DNA from 2 places in the Streptomyces sp. NPDC043685 genome. Region 2 is predicted to be linked to the other one. Evidence: riboswitches for the same ligand, from Rfam matches in the RefSeq annotation. Region 2 holds a riboswitch; the other holds the start of a gene.

Region 1 (6,288 bases), on a different contig from region 2:
GCGCGGCCCCGGGGCTACCGTGCACCCATGAGCCTGAGCATCCGCAACCAGCTCCCCGGCACCGTCACCGCCGTCACCCCCGGCGAGGCCATGGCGGCGGTCGGGGTCCGTCTCGACGGTGGCCAGGACCTCACCGCCGCCATCACCCGTGAGGCCGCGGAAGACCTCCGTCTCACCCCGGGCACCGCCGTGCGCGCCCTGATGAAGTCCACGGAGGTCTCGCTGGCCACGGCCCCGATCGAGGGCCTGTCGATCCGCAACCAGCTCCCCGGCACGGTGACGGACATCGCGGCCGGCGACGCGATGGCCTCGGTCCGCGTCACGGTCGAGGGCGGCGAGCTGACCGCCGTGATCACCAGGGACGCGGCGGACGAGCTCGCCCTGTCACCCGGAATCCCGGTGGTCGCCCTGGTCAAGGCGACCGAGGTGTCACTCGCCACCGTCTGACGGCCCGGCGAACGCCGGGAGGGGCCCGCACCGCGGAGCCCCTCCCCGTGACCGGTCGGCCGGTCAGTCCTCGTACGCGTCCAGCGGCGGGCAGGAGCACACGAGGTTGCGGTCGCCGTAGGCCTGGTCGATGCGGCGCACCGGCGGCCAGTACTTGTCGGCGGGCGAGACCCCGGCCGGGAAGACGGCCTCCTCACGGCTGTAGGCGTGCTCCCACGCCCCGGCCAGCGCGCCGGCGGTGTGCGGGGCACCGCGCAGCGGGTTGTCCTGCGCGGGCCACTCACCGGAGCCGACCTTCTCGATCTCCGCCCGGATGGCGATCATCGCGTCGCAGAACCGGTCGAGTTCGGCGAGGTCCTCCGACTCGGTCGGTTCGATCATCAGCGTCCCGGCCACCGGGAACGACATCGTCGGCGCGTGGAAGCCGTAGTCGATCAGCCGCTTGGCCACGTCGTCGACGCTCACGCCGGTCGCCTTGGTCAGGGGCCGCAGGTCGATGATGCACTCGTGCGCGACCAGGCCGCCGGGGCCGGTGTAGAGCACCGGGTAGTGCGGCTCCAGCCGCTTGGCGATGTAGTTGGCGCTGAGCACCGCCACCTGCGTGGCCCGCTTGAGCCCCTCGCCGCCCATGAGGCGCACGTACGCCCACGAGATGGGCAGGATGCCCGCCGAGCCCCACGGCGCCGCGGAGATGGGCCCGACGCCCGTCTCGGGGCCCGCCTCGGGCTGCAGCGGGTGGTTCGGCAGGTAGGGGGCGAGGTGTTCGCGCACCGCCACCGGGCCGACGCCGGGGCCGCCGCCGCCGTGCGGGATGCAGAAGGTCTTGTGCAGGTTCAGGTGCGAGACGTCGCCGCCGAAGTGCCCCGGCTTGGCGAGCCCGACGAGCGCGTTGAGGTTGGCCCCGTCGACGTAGACCTGCCCGCCGGCCTCGTGCACCTGCGCGCAGATGTCGGCGACGTGCTCCTCGAACACGCCGTGGGTGGACGGGTAGGTGATCATCAGTACGGCCAGCTCGTCGCGGTACTGCTCGATCTTCGCCCGCAGGTCCTCGACGTCGATCTCGCCGTCCTCGGCGGTCTTCACGACGACGACCTTCATGCCGGCCATGACCGCGCTGGCGGCGTTGGTGCCGTGCGCGGACGACGGGATCAGGCACACGGTGCGCTGCTCGTCGCCGTTGGCCCGGTGGTACCCGCGGACCGCGAGCAGACCGGCCAGCTCGCCCTGCGACCCGGCGTTCGGCTGGAGGGAGACCTTGTCGTAGCCGGTGACCTCGGCGAGGCGGTCCTCCAGCTCGTGGATGAGGGTGAGGTAGCCCGCGGCCTGCTCGGCGGGGGCGAAGGGGTGCAGCTGCCCGAACTCGGGCCAGGTGACCGGCTCCATCTCCGTGGTCGCGTTGAGCTTCATGGTGCAGGAGCCCAGCGGGATCATGCCCCGGTCGAGCGCGTAGTCCCGGTCGGCCAGCTTGCGCAGGTAGCGCAGCATGGCCGTCTCGGAGCGGTGCTGGTGGAAGACCGGGTGCGTCAGGTAGTCGTCGGTCCGCAGCAGACCGGCCGGAAGCCCGTCCTCCGTGGCGGCATCCAGCGCTTCGACGACGCCCTCGACGCCGAAGGCGGCCCACACGGCCCGCAGCTGGGCGCGGGTGGTGGTCTCGTCGCAGGCGATGGCGACGTGGTCGGCGTCGACCCGGCGCAGGTTGACCCCGTTGTCCCGGGCGGCGGCCACGACCTCGGCGGCGCGGCCCTCGACCCGCACGGTCACCGTGTCGAAGTAGGAGCCGTGCACGACCTCGACCCCGCCGTTCGCGAGCCCGGCGGCGAGGACGGTGGCGTACCGGTGGGTGCGCCGCGCGATGCCCTTGAGGCCCTCGGGGCCGTGGTAGACGGCGTACATGCCGGCCATGACGGCGAGCAGCACCTGCGCGGTGCAGATGTTGCTGGTGGCCTTCTCCCGGCGGATGTGCTGCTCACGCGTCTGCAGCGCCAGCCGGTAGGCCTTGTTGCCGTCGGCGTCGACGGACACGCCGACGAGCCGCCCGGGCAGGCTGCGCGCCATCTTGTCCTGGACGGCCATGTAGCCGGCGTGCGGACCGCCGAAGCCCATCGGCACGCCGAAGCGCTGCGTCGTCCCGACCGCGATGTCCGCCCCGAGCTCGCCGGGGGACTTCAGCAGCGTCAGCGCCAGCAGATCGGCGGCGACGGTGACGAGCGCCCCGAGTTCGTGCGCCTGGTCGATGACGGGCTTGATGTCCCGCACGGCTCCGGAGGCGCCCGGGTACTGGATCAGTACGCCGTTGATCTCGCGCTCGGCGATCTCGGCGGGGATGCCGTCGCCGAGGTCGGCGACGACGACCTCGACGCCGGTCGGCTCGGCGCGGGTCCGGATCACCGCGATGGTCTGCGGCAGCGCGTCCGCGTCGACCAGGAACAGGCCCTTCTTGTTCTTGCCCAGACGCCGCGACAGCGCCATGGCCTCGGCGGCCGCTGTGCCCTCGTCGAGCAGCGAGGCGCCGGAGGTGGGCAGTCCGGTCAGGTCGGCGACCATGGTCTGGAAGTTCAGCAGCGCTTCGAGCCGGCCCTGCGAGATCTCCGGCTGGTACGGCGTGTAGGCCGTGTACCAGGACGGGTTCTCCATGACGTTGCGCAGGATGACCGGCGGCGTGAACGTGCCGTAGTAGCCGAGGCCGATCATGGAGCCGAGGACCTGGTTGCGGTCGGCCAGCGAGCGCAGCTCGGCGATCACCTCGGCCTCGCTGCGGGCGCCCGGCAGGTCCAGTGCCTCGGCGCTCGCGATCACGGCCGGGACCGCGGCGGCGGTGAGCTCGTCCAGCGAGCCGTAGCCGACGTGCGCGAGCATCTTGGCGCAGGCCTCGTGGTCGGGGCCGATGTGGCGCTGCTCGAAGGGGGCTGCCTCTTCGAGCTCGGAGAGCGGAATGCGGTGGGCGGTCATTACGGAGGCCTCCTGGTCGACACGACCTGCGAGGGGCACCACGGCACGGGTACCCGGACGGCCTCCCCCTCTGTCATCTCAACCTGAGAGCTTCACCGGATCGCCCGAGGGCGCCCGGTTTTCACCGTCGGTGAGAGCGGAAGCCGTCGACACCCGCCCTGCTTTCCAGAGTGACCTCGTCCGTGCGGTACGTGAGCCTGAGAGATTCCGGGGAGGATTTGCTCCTTCGGCGCCTCCGATGACGTCTGGAGGACTCTCCCGCACGGGGTCAACAGCCGCTGCCAGCGTACCAGCGCGGTCAACGCACGAACCTTCGAGTGGCCGCATCCGCACTTGTACCGTTTTGTAGTGCTTACGGATGAGGTGCGACCATGTGGAGGGCCCGTGCGAACCGATATCGATCCGCGCAACCTGATCGGCCGCAAGGCGTTCGACCGCAGGGGGGCCAGGATCGGCACGATCGACGAGGTCTACCTCGACGACGCCACCGGCGAACCGGAGTGGGCCGCCATACGGACCGGCCTGTTCAGCAGGGACGCTTTCGTCCCCCTGGAGCCCAGCGAACTGATCGAGGGGGCCCTGCACGTCCCCTTCGACCGCGCCCTGATCAAGGACGCCCCCGACTTCGGTGTGGGCCGTCACCTCTCCCCCGAGCAGGAACTGCAGCTCTACCACCACTACGGCCTCGACGTCGCCGCCCCGCCGCCGCTCCCCGACCACGACTTCGGCAAGCTGGCGGGCACCGACGAGACGGCCTGAGACCCCGCTCCGGGCACCTCTCCTCCCCCATCCGGCCCCGATAACACCAACGGCAACGGGTCGGCCGCCTCCAGCTGCGGATCGTCGATCCGGAAGGTGCGCACGCGCCCGGGCTCCGACGAGGGCGTCTCGAACCGCACGGTGACCCGCCCCAGGCCGCTGCCCTGCACCCAGCCGTGCCCGAACTCGGCATGCCGCACGTCGCGCCCGGCGGGCCATCGGCGCTCGGCCGGCGCCGGCTGCTTCTCGACCGGCGCCGGGGCCTGCTCCTCGGCCGGGCCCTCGGCGACCGCCCGCTCCCCCGCCGCCTGCGCGAACAGGTCCTCCTGCGTGTAGTCGGCGAGCCCGCTCACGCCCACCCCGAGCAGCCGCACCCCGCCCGTGGTGTCGACCGAGTCCAGCAGTCTGGCCGCCGCCTCCCGGATCACCGCGGGATCGTCCGTCGGCCCGCGCAGCGTCTCGGATCTCGTGAGCGTCGAGAAGTCGTAGCGCCGCACCTTCAGCACGATGGTCCGCCCCGACAGCCCGGCCCCGCGCAGCCGCCGCACACACCGCTCGGCGAGCCGCTGCACCTCCAGCCCGACCCGCGTCCGGTCGTGGATGTCGACGTCGTAGGTGTCCTCGACGGACACCGACTTGGCCTCGCGCTCCGCCACCACGGGCCGGTCGTCCCGCGCCAGGGCCATGGCGTACAGCCCATGCCCGTGCGCCTTGCCCAGCAGCCGGACCAGCTCGTCCTCGCCCGCCTCGACGATCTCCTCGACCGTGGTGATGCCGGCCCGCCGCAGATGGTCGCCGGTCGCCGGCCCCACCCCCGGCAGCGTCCGCACCGACATCGGCCCGAGCATCGCCCGCTCGGTGCCCGGCTCGATCACGACCAGCCCATCGGGCTTGGCCTCCTCCGAGGCGATCTTGGCGAGCATCTTGGAGGCGGCGAGACCCACCGACCCCGTAAGCCCTGTGACGGCCCGGATGTCCGCGCGCAGCTTCACCCCGGCCAGCCGCGCCGACCGCTCGTCCCAGGCCACTCCTCCGGCCTCCAGGTCCACGAACGCCTCGTCCAGGCTCAGCGGCTCCACCAGCGGCGACAACGCGCGCAGCAGCTCCATCACACGCTCGCTGATCGAGCGGTAGAAGTCGAAGCGCGGCACGAGATACGCGGCGTTTGGAGCGAGCCGTCTGGCCTGCCCCATGGGCATCGCCGAATGCACCCCGAAGACCCGCGCCTCGTACGAGGCGGTCGCCACCACGCCTCGCGGCCCGAGCCCGCCCACGACCACGGCCTTGCCGCGCAGACTCGGCTTGGACGCCTGCTCCACCGAGGCGTAGAAGGCATCCATGTCGAGATGCAGGATCGTGGGCGCGGTTCTCACACCTCCGATGCTGCCCTACGCCACTGACAACGCCTTGCGCGGCCACCCCGACAGCGGCGGGGGAAACCGCTTGCGGCCCGGCGCGGAAACGTCCCGCCTCGAGCGACCACGTCCGTCCACCCGCCGCAGGACGGCTCAGACGGCCCGGTTGCGCCGGCGCGCCAGTTCGTCCGCCGGGTTGGGCCCGACCAGGGTCTCGCCGGTGTCGATCCGCTCGCCGTGCAGCTGGGACAGCGCGCTCTCGACGTCCCGCCACACCACGCCCACGGCGATCCCGAACACCCCTTGCCCACCCTGGAGCAGGGCGTGCACCTCGTCGGGCGAGGTGCACTCGTAGACCGTAGCGCCGTCGCTCATCAGCGTCATGCGCTCCAGGTCGCTGAAACCGCGTTCCCTGAGGTGCTGGACGGCCGTGCGGATGTTCTGCAACGACACCCCGGTGTCGAGGAACCGCTTGACGATCTTCAGGACGACGACGTCCCGGAAGCTGTACAGCCGCTGCGTCCCGGACCCGTGGGCGGGGCGCACGCTCGGCTCGACGAGCCCCGTGCGAGCCCAGTAGTCCAATTGCCGGTAGGTGATACCGGCGGCCGCACAGGCCGTGGGGCCGCGATAGCCGATCTGCTCGGACGCCATGGACGTCGTCCCTCCGCTGCTCGGCACCGCTGTCGGTCGCTGCGGAGCGTGATCGGCCGCACCGCCGGGCTGGGGGCATCCCCCACCCGCCAGGGCCCGTGAGCCGGGGGGAGGGTACGGACCG
Region 2 (6,288 bases):
CGCGACCACTCACCGGCTCGACGCCCAGCAGGTGCTCGCCGCTGATGCCGCCCAGTGCCCCTGTGGGGGTGCCGAACAGCGGGTCGATCAGATCTTCGTGGTGCGCCTCGGGGTCCTGGCCCACCAGGCTCGTGATGACCGGCGCGAGCAGGGCGATCGCGATGAGCACGAGCACCATGATTCCGCCCGCCAGCGCGAGCTTGTCCCGCTTCAGGCGCTCCCAGGCGATGCGGCCCAGAGAACGACCCTGTACGGCTTTCGCATCGACGCCGACGACTGCCGCCTCTTCGGCCGCACTCGGAGCGGCTTCCGCGGTCGGCTCGTGCAGTGGTGCCGTCATCAGGCAGGGACCCCTCTTCTCAACCGGCGGTGGCCGGCCCGCGCATTTCCGCTGTGGCGGCGTGATCAGTCCGTCGTACACAGGGGCGAAACTCCCCTGGTGCCGGGAGTCTTCAACGCTTCAGCGTTTCGTTGCCAGACTTGGCGATGAATGGATGCGTAAACGTGATGCTGTCTGCGGGGTTCCGTTATCCGGACGGCGGGTAGCGAGGAACGGTCGCGGATGAATCGGGGCACTTTACGCAGACTAGGCGTTTCATCCTCTATCTACGCGCGGAGACGCGCCCGGGTCCCCCTCGAAGGGGGAGGCGGGCGGGAGGGCGAGGTGTCAGTACCTGCCCGGGGCCGGAGGGTATCCGTAGCCCGAGGCCGGGGCCTGGACGGGGGCCGTGGCGTGCGCCTCGCGGTCGTAGAAGGGGCGGGCCTTCGCCCGCAGCCACATGGCGACCGGGTCGTGCTCGTCGGACATGGCGACGGTCGACACGGGCAGCCCGTCGGGCACGGCGCCGAGGGACTGCTGCATCATCGCGCGCACGGAGTCCACCGCCGGCGGAGACGTGTCGTACACGTCCAGTCCGATGGCGAGGTACGGCGCTCCGAGCGCGGGCTGCACCCAGGCGCGGCGCAGGGAGCGGACGGCCGGGGTGCGGTGGGCGTTCTGCGCGAGCAGGGCGTAGAACTGCGGGATCTCGATGGCGGGTTCGGACAGCCGCAGCGGGCCGGCGGGCTGGCGGTCCAGACCCGTGGCGATTCTGCGCAGGTCGAGCCAGGGGATGCCGACGCCGCCGCCGGGCGCGTGCGGGTTGAGCCAGAGGCCGAAGTGGTCGGGATAGAGGGCGCGGGCGACGTCGATCCCGTCGACCACCTCGTACGAGCGGTTCCAGCCGCTGGCGGAGAGCTCCTGGGCGGAGGTCACACACGGGGCGTAGCCGAAGCCGTCGACGTCCATGTTCCCGTACTGGGCGTCGGGCGAGCCGGCCTGCCCGTGCCACAGGAGCATCCAGACCTGGCCGCTGTGCGGGGTCGCGAGCGCGCGCAGGAGTGCCTCGTAGGCGTCGTAACGCCCGGGCGTGACCTGGCGCAGCATGTGCTCGACCTGTCCGGCCGCGGCCGTGCCGCTCGCGCTCACCTTTACCGCCCCTTCGTACAACACCTCGACGGTGCCCTAGCTTAAGCCCGTGACCGGCCCCCGGGACTGGTGCCGTCAGGCGGTGCGGCCCGCGGGTGGCGGGTGGTGGAGCGCGCCCGGGCGGCGCGGTCGCACGACGACACGGCCCGGCGCGCCTCGGACGGCCGGGCTACCGCTGGTAGAAGGGCCGGACCCGTTCCCTCATCCAGGCGCCCACCGGGTCCTCCGTCACGTCCAGGAGCACCAGGTTGACCTGCCAGGGGGCCGGGACGGCGGTGACGGCCCGGGTGAGGGCCTCCAGTGGGAGCGCGCGCAGGTCGCCCTCCCACTGGGAGAGTTCGACACCCACGAACATCACGGGCTCGGCGGTCTCGATGACGGCTAGGCAGCGTCGGGCCGTGACGACGACGCCGGTGGCCTCGAACTCGGCGGACGCGGCGGCCAGGAAGTCCACCGGGTCGTCCTTCCAGTCGGGCTCGAAGAGGCGGACCCGGCCGCCGCTCGCGGGGCCGTCCAGCGGGGTCCGCCCGGCCCGGCACACCTCCGCCACGGCGGCCGGCGGGAGCGGGATGCCCACCACACCGCCCGGGTTGATCACCATCCCCGCGTGCGGGGGCAGGCCGCGGGCGAACTCCACGGCGGGCGCGATGGTGTACGACATGTGCGAGCCGACGACCTGGCGGAACTGCTCCTCGGAGCTGAACACCGGCACGAAGGCCTGACCCTCGATCTCGATGCCGGGCAGGTCGAGGGGGCCGCTGTGCGGACCGCCGCCGTTGGGCAGCGGGACCCACACGAAGCTCCGGCCGAGCACCTCCACGATCCGCCCACCGGCCGCCGGACCGGCGCCGAGGGAAGCCGAGAGCACCTCCTCCAGCTCGTTGCCGGGCCAACCGCCGTGCGGGTGGGTCTGCGTCTGCGCCGGAAAGTCCGCGGAGAAGTCCGCCGGGAAGTCCATCTGCCTACCGCCTGCCTGGAACCACTGCTGTGGCTCAAAAGGCTAACGGCTCGAAGAAGCGAGGGCCCGGCCGCGGGCCGGGCCGGTCCTCGAACCGGCCGGGCCGGGTCAGCGGGCCGGGCCGTATCGGGTCAGCGGGCCGGAGCGAGTCGGCGGACCTGGCCGTGGACGCCGGTCCCGGTCTGGCCCACAGCCGACCCGAGGTTCGGCCGGGAGGCCCGGCAGTGGACGGCGGGCCGGGCGGGAACGAGTCAGCGGGCCGGTCCGGATCAGCGGGCCGGGGCCGACGCCGGCCAAGAGCAATCGGCAGACCGCACCCCGGACGCCGGTCCCGGTCGGACCCACAGCCGACCCGAGCTTCGGCCAGGAGGCCCGGCAGTGGACGGCGGACCGGGCCGGATCGGGTCAGCGGGCCGGTCCGGGCCAGCGGGCCGGTCCGGGCCAGCGGGCCGGTCCGGGCCAGCGGGCCGGTCCGGGCCAGCGGGCCGGGGCCCACGCCGGCCCGGAGCCAGTCGGCAGACCTCGCCCCGGACGCCGTTCCCGGTCGGACCCACAGCCGACCCGGGGGTTCGGCCGGGAGGCCCGGCGGTCGACGGCGGACCGGGCCGGATCGGGTCAGCGGGCCGGAGCCAGTCGGCAGACCTCGCCCTGGACGCCCGTTCCGGTCGGACCCACAGCCGACCCGAGCTTCGGCCAGGAGGCCCGGCAGTAGACGGCGGACCGGGCCGCGTCGGCCGTCCGGGGCGGATCAGCGATCCGGACCCGATCAACGGTCCGGAGCGAGCCGCTCCCCTTTCCCCCCGCGCCAATGCGACGCGGCCCGCTGTTCGGGCCCGGCCTTCCGGGTGAGCTCGGCGTGCGGTGGCGGGCGCGATCCGGTCGGCAGGTCGGGCCGGCGCGGCTGGGGCGGCGGGGGTCGTTGTCGGCGGCCCGATGGCCCCGGCCGGTGAGCCGGTTCTGTGTCCTCAGCGGCCGGTGAAGCCGATTCGGTGCAGGGCGTTCGCCGTGTCGCGGTCGGCGAGGACGGCCGAGCCGCAGCCCGCGGGGAGCTCCCCGCGCTCCACCGCGCGCAGCAGCCGGGTGCTCGCCGCGCGGTGGCGCAGGAACGCGTACCGCGTGACGCCGCGCCCCCGGTCGCGCTGGCCGGCCAGGGCCTGCTCGGGGGTGACGTCGAGGATCAGCAGGTGCAGTGTGCCGCCCCGGCGGCGGGCCTCGCGGGCCAGCCAGCGGCGGACCCAGGCCTGGGTGCCGCAGTCGTGCACGACGACGCCCTCACCCGTGCGCAGGGCGCGCCGCAGCCCGGCGTAGTGGGCGAGCCGGACGAGCGGGCGGTAGAGCGCGTAGGGCAGGGCGCGCGGCACGCGGCGCTCCCAGCGGTCGCGGGCGTCCTGGGAGTCGATGCGCCGGCCCGGCACCGTGCGCCGCATCAGCGTGGACTTGCCGCTGCCGGGCAGACCCGTGACCACGACGAGGTCGCGGGGGCCGAACAGCAACGCGCGCGGGCCGCGCCCGGCACGGCCGCGCAGATCGCGGACGACCGGTGCCGGCGCCGGAGCCGGGGCGCGGACCGCCCGGACCGGAGCGCCGGCCGGCTGCTCGGGCAGCGCGATGCCCGTCGTCGCGTACGCGGTGGTCCTGTTCACCGTGATGTCCTCCCCTGGGGCCAGGTACGGAGTCCCATCCCCGCCGAGTGTAAAGAGAAGGTAATGCCGCAGGCCTCTCATTTACGTTCGCGTCCTGCAACAGGGCTGCTACAGGTCGCGGCACCGCGGGGGCGGGACTCGTGCACTCCCTGTGAAAGGTCCCCCTGCCGCGCCGGAAGGATGCGTGCAATGATGTGCCCGCCAACTGCATACCGGCCGTTTGAATCCGCGCGGGAGAGTTCCCAGCACCGCTGACGCTGGGGCGCCGAAGGAGCAAGTCCCTCCCTTGAATCTCTCAGGCCCCGTTACCGCGCGGGCGAGGCACATCTGAAAAGCGGGCCGCTGCGACAGCGGCTCCACCCAAGGTGCAAGCCATGGACCCGTGCGGTCATGGCGAACCTCTCAGGTTCCGATGACAGATGGGGAGGAACGACCTCGCCCCGTCATCGCCCTGGGAGACGACCGACCGTGAGCAGTACAGGAGAACTCCGTCACACCGCGCTCGATGCCCTGCATCGTTCGCTCGGCGCGACGATGACCGACTTCGCCGGCTGGGACATGCCCCTGCGCTACGGCTCCGAGCGCGACGAGCACACCGCCGTGCGCACGAGGGCCGGGCTGTTCGACCTCTCCCACATGGGCGAGATCACCGTCACCGGGCCGCAGGCCGCCGCCCTGCTGGACTACGCCCTGGTGGGCAACATCGGCGGTGTGAAGCCGGGCCGCGCCCGCTACACCATGATCTGCCGGGCAGACGGCGGCATCCTGGACGATCTGATCGTCTACCGCCTGGGCGAGACCGAGTACATGGTCGTCGCCAACGCCTCCAACGCCCAGGTCGTCCTGGACGCGCTGGCCGAGCGCGCCGCCGGCTTCGACGCCGAGGTGCGCGACGACCGGGACGCCTACGCGCTCATCGCCGTCCAGGGACCCGAGTCGCCCGGGATCCTGAAGTCCCTGACCGACGCCGACCTCGACGGGCTGAAGTACTACGCCGGGCTGCCCGGCACGGTCGCGGGTGTCCCGGCCCTGATCGCCCGTACCGGTTACACCGGTGAGGACGGCTTCGAGCTGTTCGTGAAGCCGGAGCACGCCGTCGAGCTGTGGCAGGCCCTGACCAAGGCCGGCGAGGGCGCCGGGCTGGTCCCGTGCGGGCTGTCCTGCCGCGACACGCTGCGCCTGGAGGCCGGCATGCCGCTGTACGGGCATGAGCTGACCACCTCCCTGACGCCCTTCGACGCCGGTCTCGGCCGCGTGGTGAAGTTCGAGAAGGAGGGCGACTTCGTCGGGCGCGAGGCCCTGCGCGAGGCCGCCGCCCGGGCCGAGTCCCGGCCGCCGCGCGTGCTGGTCGGCCTGGTCGCCGAGGGCCGCCGCGTCCCGCGCGCCGGGTACGCGGTCGTCGCCGGCGGCGAGGTGATCGGCGAGGTCACCTCCGGCGCCCCCTCCCCCACCCTCGGCAAGCCGATCGCGATGGCGTACGTCGACGCCGCGCACGCCGCGCCCGGCACGGCCGGCGTGGGCGTGGACATCCGGGGCAGTCACGAGCCGTACGAGGTCGTGGCGCTGCCGTTCTACAAGCGGCAGAAGTAGACACTGGCCAGGGGGCCGCCACCCGCGGCCCGGCCACCGTCGCACCGGCTCATCAGCAGTCCCCCCTTCCACAGCACTCCCGCGCGTACAGGAGAATTCAGGCCATGAGCAACCCCACTGAGCTGCGCTACAGCAAGGAGCACGAGTGGCTGTCGGCCGCCGAGGACGGCGTGTCGACGGTCGGCATCACGGAGCACGCGGCCAACGCGCTCGGCGATGTCGTGTTCGTCCAGCTTCCCGAGGTCGGTGACTCCGTGTCCGCCGGTGAGACCTGCGGCGAGCTGGAGTCGACCAAGTCGGTGTCCGACCTGTACTCGCCGGTCTCCGGTGAGGTCACCGAGGTCAACGAGGACGTCGTCAACGACCCGTCGCTGGTGAACTCGGCCCCCTTCGAGGGCGGCTGGCTGTTCAAGGTGCGGGTCACGGACGAGCCGGGCGACCTGCTCTCCGCCGACGAGTACACCGCGTTCTCCGCGGGCTGAGGAGTCGTAGCCGTATGTCCGTCCTGAACACACCCCTGCACGAGCTCGACCCGGCCGTGGCCGCCGCGGTCGACGCCGAGCTGCACCGCCAGCAGTCCACGCTGGAGATGATCGCCTCGGAGAACTTCGCCCCGGTCGCGGTCATGG

What was found. A riboswitch is a leader RNA that binds a small molecule or an ion and turns the genes downstream of it on or off. The one in region 2 is predicted to bind glycine.
Region 1: another riboswitch for glycine. It lies ahead of gcvP (aminomethyl-transferring glycine dehydrogenase); the one in region 2 lies ahead of gcvT (glycine cleavage system aminomethyltransferase GcvT).

What each region holds. Positions count from the first base shown of each region.
Region 1 is NZ_JBWKCH010000005.1:709,138-715,425, forward strand. It holds gene AC0665_RS20175 (TOBE domain-containing protein) at 28-447, shown strand; gene gcvP (aminomethyl-transferring glycine dehydrogenase) at 511-3,396, opposite strand; glycine riboswitch at 3,572-3,667, opposite strand; gene AC0665_RS20185 (PRC-barrel domain-containing protein) at 3,781-4,155, shown strand; gene AC0665_RS20190 (DNA polymerase IV) at 4,074-5,528, opposite strand; gene AC0665_RS20195 (MerR family transcriptional regulator) at 5,664-6,288, opposite strand, start outside.
Region 2 is NZ_JBWKCH010000012.1:29,588-35,875, reverse strand. It holds gene AC0665_RS32810 (ABC transporter permease) at 1-340, opposite strand, end outside; gene AC0665_RS32805 (enhanced serine sensitivity protein SseB C-terminal domain-containing protein) at 668-1,468, opposite strand; gene AC0665_RS32800 (enhanced serine sensitivity protein SseB) at 1,638-2,426, opposite strand; gene AC0665_RS32795 (AAA family ATPase) at 3,392-4,069, opposite strand; glycine riboswitch at 4,291-4,390, shown strand; glycine riboswitch at 4,391-4,498, shown strand; gene gcvT (glycine cleavage system aminomethyltransferase GcvT) at 4,538-5,659, shown strand; gene gcvH (glycine cleavage system protein GcvH) at 5,764-6,141, shown strand; gene glyA (serine hydroxymethyltransferase) at 6,156-6,288, shown strand, end outside.